2 regions of the Afipia sp. GW822-FHT04G07 genome follow, and region 2 is predicted to be linked to the other one. Evidence: riboswitches for the same ligand, from Rfam matches in the RefSeq annotation. Region 2 holds a riboswitch; the other holds the start of a gene.

Region 1 (3,408 bases), on a different contig from region 2:
GGAAGTAGCGGTCATACAACGTCTGCAAGCCGAGGAACTGGAACGACAGGTCCCGCTCCGGCTTCAAAGCCGCCGCGATCCGCTTCAGGTCATAGCGCGCCAATTCCGGATCGAGCAATTCAGCTTCGATCCCTGCTTTGATGTAAGCCGGAAAATACTCCGGGTAGCGCGCGGTCATGTCGGCCTGTGTGGCGTTGATCTGCGCGGCGTGGACAAACGACAGCACCTCGGTGCGCAGCTTGTCGAGCAGCAGCCGCGCGCTGACATAGGCGTAATTCGGCTCCTGCTCCACCAGCGTGCGCGCGGCCATGATGCCCGCGAGCGCGAGTTCGTCCTGGCTGATGCCGTCGTAGAGATTGCGGCGGGTCTCGGTGAGAACGGGGCCGAAATCGACACCGTCGAGATCGGCGCAGGCCTCCTGAATGATCAGCGTCAGGCGGTCGACATCGAGCGGCACGCGCGTGCCGTTGCCCAGCGTGACATGCAACTGCGGCTCGGACGATGTCTTGACCGGCTTGGCGGCGGCCTCTTCGGCGCGCTGGCGCTGGCGTTCGTCGCGGTAGAGCACATAGGCCCGCGCGACCTTGTGGTGTTCGCTGCGCATCAGCGCGAGTTCGACCTGATCCTGCACGTCTTCGATGTGGAAGGTGCGCCCCTCGCCGATCCGGCGGGTCAGCGCGCTCACCACCTCGTTCGTCAGTTGCTCGATGACTTCATGGACGCGGCGCGAAGCAGCGGCCGTGTTCCCTTCCACCGCGAGGAACGCCTTGGTCATCGCAATGGAAATCTTGCCCGCGTCGAACGGCGACACGGTGCCGTTGCGGCGGATGACCTGCAACGGCGGCTCATTTGCAGGGATGGCCAGCGACTCGGAACGCAACTGAATGAGAGGAGCGGATTTAGCGGCTTCGCGTTCGATCGAGAGTGACATCGGCAGACCCCGTGCATGTTGCAATTTTCTGGGGGCTGGGGCCGAAAGGCGCGTCGTCGCGGCGCGCGAACGCACCGAAGCACGCGACCGCCGGACACCCCGCCCGTGGACGTTCTTTTGGTGTCGCGGCAGGTCTCCTGGCTCGCAGGTCGGCGCTGAGTCCGGTCTTCCCGATGCGGATCAGGCATCAGTGACTTAGGTCGGACTCAACTCACTGCTTACAGTTGCGGGGGCAGCGCCGGAATTGCTGCACTGGATGCAGCTCACCGGCTTCCCATTTTCACCGCTAGGCCTTGCGGCTTTGCGGAACCTCGACGTCTACATCTGGTATCCGCCAGGCTACACTGTCAAGCGGCAGTGATCGTGGAAAACGGGGACAGGACGAGAAACAACATCAAACAAACGGGAAAACTCTCGAAAAAAAATTTTGACCAGTCGTCGATACGCCGTGCGGCCGACTGCTCTCCGGCGAATTACTAGAGAACTCTCTCAGGATGATTCTGCCCACTCTAGTTGGGGCGACGTCCGGGAGCGGTCCAGTGGGAAGCTTTCCTTTTGACCTGACGCCGCCCGCTTCTCATAACGAGAGCATCGCGGTTCTGCGGATCGGTGATCCGGAGCCAAGAGGGAATGCGGTGCGCGGGGCCTGACGGTCCCGCAATTCCGAAGCTGCCCCCGCAACTGTAAACGGTGAGCTTTGTCCATCCATGCCACTGAGGCGAAAGCTTCGGGAAGGCAGGACTTAAAGCGGCGACCCGTGAGCCAGGAGACCTGCCACGATCACATTACGTCCACGGGCGGGGTGCCCCGGTGTGTCGCTTGCGAGAGGACGGCCCCGCCGTCTCTGTTGTTCGCGCATGTCCGGCCCTGCTCCAACATCACGGGGTTTCCGATGTCGAGTTTGTCTTACGTATCGTCTATTCCTGTCGCCACGCTGGGCGTTCCGCGCATCGGTCCACGGCGCGAACTGAAAATCGCGCTGGAAAAATTCTGGGCCGGCAAGATCGATGAAGCCGCGCTGCGGGAGATCGCCGCAAAAATTCGCGCCGACAACTGGACGCGCCAGCGCGATCTCGGCGTCACCGTCATCCCGTCCAACGATTTCTCGCTTTACGATCAGGTGCTCGACACCAGCGCGATGGTCGGCGCGATTCCAAAGATCTACGGCTGGACCGGCGGCCCGGTATCGCTGGCGACGTATTTCGCGATGGCGCGCGGCAGCCAGAACGATGTGGGAGACTACGACGGCTGCGCGCACGGTCACGATCACGGCCATGGTCACGGCGTTCCGGCGCAGGAAATGACGAAATGGTTCGACACCAACTATCATTACATGGTGCCGGAGTTCGCGAAGGATCAGACCTTCGCCCTCGCCTCGACCAAGGCGATCGACGAATACCGCGAAGCGAAAGCGCTCGGCATCCAGACCCGGCCGGTGCTGGTCGGCCCGGTTACGTTTCTCAAGCTCGGCAAGGGTGAGAACCGGCTGTCGCTGCTGCCAAAGCTGCTGCCGGTCTACATCGATGTGCTCAACAGGCTCGCGAATGAAGGCGCGGACTGGGTGCAGATCGACGAGCCGTGTCTCGTACTCGATCTCGATGCCGCAGAGAAAGCGGCGCTCAAGACCGCGTACAGCGAAATCGCGCTGAAGGTGCCGGGCCTCAAGATCATGCTGGCCGCCTACTTCGGTGAACTCGGCGACAACGAAGCGCTGGCATTAAGCTTGCCGGTGTCGGGATTGCATCTCGATCTCGTGCGTGGCGCAAAGCAGATCGATCAGGCCCTGAAGCAGGCTCCCGCCGACCTCGTGCTGTCGCTCGGCGTGATCGATGGCCGCAATATCTGGCGCAGCGATCTGTCGAAAATTTTCGGCCAACTGGAGAACATCGCCGCAAAGCGCGGCGCGGATCGCATCCAGATCGCACCGTCATGCTCGATGCTGCATGTGCCGATCGACCTCGATCAGGAAACGGACTTGGATTCCGACCTGAAGACATGGCTCGCCTTCTCGGTGCAGAAGATGGGCGAATTGGCGGCGCTCAGCCGCGCGCTGTCATCGGGACGCGATGCCGCCAAGGATGTGTTCGCGGCTTCGGATGACGCTGCGGAAAAGCGCGCCTCATCCCCGAAGATCCACGACCCGGCGGTGATTTTGCGGGCCGCGAACCCCGCACGCGATCTGTCCGAACGCAAGAGCCCGTTCGGCACACGGCAGAAACTCCAGAGCAAGGTGCTCGGCCTGCCCTCGTTCCCGACCACGACCATCGGCTCGTTTCCGCAGACCGAAGAGGTGCGCAAGGCCCGTGCCGCCCATGCCAAGGGCCAACTCAGCGACGCCGAGTACGATGCGTTCCTGCGCAAGGAAACCGAGAAAGCGGTGCGCTGGCAGGAGGACATCGGCATCGACGTGCTGGTGCACGGTGAATTCGAGCGCAACGACATGGTGCAGTATTTCGGCGAACAACTGTCCGGATACG
Region 2 (3,408 bases):
GGCGTGATCGACCATGTCGTCAGATCTGAATCGACATAGGCAAAGGGGAAGCGATCCCCGGGAAACGACAACGCATAGTCCGGGTCGCCGAAAAAGCCGGATTGTTGCTTCTTGTTGCGGACACCGCCATCGACGATCAACTCTGCGCCGGCCCACAACGATTTCGTGAACCCGGTCGTGACGTTGACGCCCTGCTTTTTGCCGTAGTCATTCGGCGTCGATGTCGCACGCAGGTCGCCTGCTAGTTGATTAATGGGAGGGGGAGGCGGAAAGGTTTGATCTTTAAAGTACGTATTCGCGCGCGTACCCGGCAATCCAAGGCGCTGGTTGTCGCCAGACAGATTCAGGAACGCCGTGAATTCGGGCGTCGCGTAGCGAATCTCGCCGACGCCGTTCTGCTGGTTTAGTTTGTTGTTGACCCGGTATCCGTCGGAATGAACAACATTGCCGAACACGGCGGTCGACCACGGGCCGGAGTTCGTGCTGAACGATCCATTGACTTCGCGCTGGCCGTAAGACCCGACGCCGACTTCGGCGCGTGCGGACACCGGCTTGCCGATGCCGGCGCCGGTTTTTGTGATGATGTTGATGACGCCGCCGACGGCGTTGTCGCCATACAGCACCGCGCCTGAGTTGCCGCGCGTCACCTCGATCCGCTCGATCGACTGAACCGGAATAGTGGACAGATCGACGCTCTGCAGGTCGGCCTCGTTGAGACGCCGGCCGTTGATCAGAAAGAGCGTGTTCGAAGACGCAAATGCGCCGAACCCGCGAAGATCTACGGTCGAGCCGGTGCCGTTGACGGCGCCGAAAATGTTCGTGAGCTGGACGCCCGGTATCGTCGCCAGCACATCCTGGATCGTTTGGTTAGGAGCGCGCGCGATGTCCTCCGCCGTGATGACCGACGACGACGTGCCGACGATGCCGCCATACACGCGACTCGCGTCGACGTTGACCGGTGGTAGTTGGGAAGCGTTCTGCGCCAGAGCGGGGCTTACGAGCGCGGTGCCCGCAAGACACGCCACTGCAAACGAAACCCGCAGTTTCGTTGTTGGAAAATGATCAGAAAAAAGAGTCACGATGTTGCCCCGCCGATGATGTGATCGCGGAGGCGCGGTGAAAACGCGCGCAGGCATGACGATATCCGGCGAGCGGACGCTGCCGGACTTCACGTCGTGACTGAGGAAACGGGCCATCGGCCGAACCTCCGCAACAGTTACGTCACGTCACCGCTGCGGAAATGCCGCCCCTTCGCACGCCCCGTGCGACGGAAGGATGACCGGTACAGGCAGGTCTCCTGGCTCGCGGATCGTCGCCGTTGTCCGCCTTCCCAAGCCGGGCTGATCAGCCTTCGCTCAGTGGCATGTTGGACAACGGCTCACCGTTGACAGTTGCGGGGGCAGCTCCGGAATAGCCTTGAAGGATGCATTCGCCGAAAGAGCGGCGGGGCAACCTGCACGGCGCACCGAATTCCCTATTGGCCAGCTTGCGCTGGCACCTGTGCCGTGGTCCCAATCAAGCTGCGGTGACTTGCCTTGTCAATGCCGCAATGTCTAAGAAACCCAATGCGATACTCACGGCTGCGGACTTCATCCCGATGCGTTGCAAATTGGTGACATATGCGCGGCGCGCCGCGATCCTGCTGTTTGCGTTCGGCGTCGGCGGCTGCGCGTGGACCGGCGGCAATGACGGTCTGTCCTATACAGCCGATCGTGGCGTGGAGAACCAGCCATATCCTGCGAACTACCGGCCGGAGCTGCTCGCATTTCTTCGCACCTATCTGAACGACCCGCGCGGCGTGCGCGAGGCGAGCATCGCCGAGCCTGCGCAGAAGACGGTCGGCGGCCGTCTTCGCTACGTGGCCTGTGTGCGTTTCAACGCGCGTGGAACGGACGGTAGTTATGCCGGCGTGAAGCAACGCGGCGCGATGTATATCGACGGGCGTTTCGACCGCATGATCGAGGACGCCGCCGAACTTTGCGAGGGCGCGACCTACGCGCCGTTTCCGGAGATGGAAAAGCTGACGCGCTGAGCTCGCGCCGTTCCGCCGTCAGGAGAAATGCTGCACGATGGCCGCGAAGCCGCGCCGCCATGCGCGGTAGTTCTCCACATCGAGCGGGATCGGTTCTGCGGCGACCCTCACGATCACAAGTTCACTGATCGGGTCGATATAGATCCACTGGCCATGGATGCCGATGCAGCACAGCGTGTGCCGCTTGCGGTCGATCTGGTAGAACTTGCTGCGATAGGCCGCATCAGGAAACATCCCGGCGAATTCGCCGCGCGCCCATGCCGCCGGATCGCCGTTGTCATTGATGTCGTCGATCCACCAGCCCGGCACCACCTGCGTGCCGTTCGCCACGCCGCGCTGCCGGATCATTTCTCCGAACCGGGCGAGATCGCGGGGACCGGCGCAGATTCCGCCGGCGGCGCGCATCGCGCCTTCCGAATCCAACGTGACATAGGCGTCGGTTTCCGCGCCGAGCGGTTTCCAGAGATATTCACTGAGCAGGTCGGAGAGGGCGCGGCCGGCGGCACGCTCATAAACCCAGCCGAGCAGGTCGGTGTTGGTCGAAACGTAATGGAACGTGTCGCCGTGTTTCTTGCCGTCTGCTTTTTGAGTCGCGAGATATTCCCGCAGCGCCATGGTGCTCTGGCCCGGCTTGATGGCATCCCATCCGACCGCGCGGCGGTAACGGGCGACGTCGCCGTCCGGATCGACGTAATCCTCGGTGAACGCGATGCCCACCGACATGTCGAGCAGGTGGCGGACCGAACAGCCGCCATAAACCGAGGACGAGACTTCCGGCACGTAGTCGGTCACCGGCCGGTTCGGGTTGAGAAAGCCCTTGTCGGCGAGAATTCCGCCGAGCGCGCCGCAGATCGACTTGCTGACCGAGAACACGATGTGCGGCGTCCGCGCGTCCATTCCATTCGCATACCATTCGGCTGCGATCCGCCCGCGCCGGAGAACGACGAAGCCTTTGGTGCTGGTTGTGCGAAGCGCCTCGCGCAGCGTCGTGGCCTTGCCGCCGATCCCGTCGAATGCGACGTGACCGATTTCAACGGGCGAACTTTCCAGCGGAGCTGGATTTGCGGAGGCGGCGATGTCTGCCGTCGGCAGCAGCCGGCGAACGTTGTGGAAGCTCCAGTCGCTATAAGGCTGGGTGCGCCAGTTCGCGAGCGTCACCAGTTTGTCCCGCGCGGGCGGGAATTCGTTCATCAGGCTCTTTTCGAGTTTCTTGGCGGGAGATGAAGCGGACATGTGGGTCTCCGGAGGCCGGTCCTGGGGGTGGCCCGGTTCATTGTTGTTCTTGGGCTTAGCCGTCCGACGACCGGAGCCCTTTGCAGCCGTATTGTGCGGTTTAATCGGCGCAAGACAACACTGCGCCGCACAACACCGGTGCC

Evidence for each region. A riboswitch is a leader RNA that binds a small molecule or an ion and turns the genes downstream of it on or off. The one in region 2 is predicted to bind cobalamin.
Region 1: it holds a riboswitch for cobalamin, as region 2 does, so the genes downstream of both, metE (5-methyltetrahydropteroyltriglutamate--homocysteine S-methyltransferase) here and AC1RKJ_RS05315 (TonB-dependent receptor) in region 2, are expected to answer to the same signal.

What each region holds. Positions count from the first base shown of each region.
Region 1 covers NZ_JBXAMP010000002.1:431,267-434,674, forward strand. The annotation lists gene AC1RKJ_RS21655 (ribonucleoside-diphosphate reductase subunit alpha) at 1-931, opposite strand, end outside; cobalamin riboswitch at 1,042-1,260, opposite strand; cobalamin riboswitch at 1,509-1,724, shown strand; gene metE (5-methyltetrahydropteroyltriglutamate--homocysteine S-methyltransferase) at 1,824-3,408, shown strand, end outside.
Region 2 covers NZ_JBXAMP010000001.1:1,060,048-1,063,455, reverse strand. The annotation lists gene AC1RKJ_RS05315 (TonB-dependent receptor) at 1-1,196, opposite strand, end outside; cobalamin riboswitch at 1,271-1,517, opposite strand; gene AC1RKJ_RS05310 (hypothetical protein) at 1,598-2,032, shown strand; gene AC1RKJ_RS05305 (serine hydrolase domain-containing protein) at 2,051-3,265, opposite strand.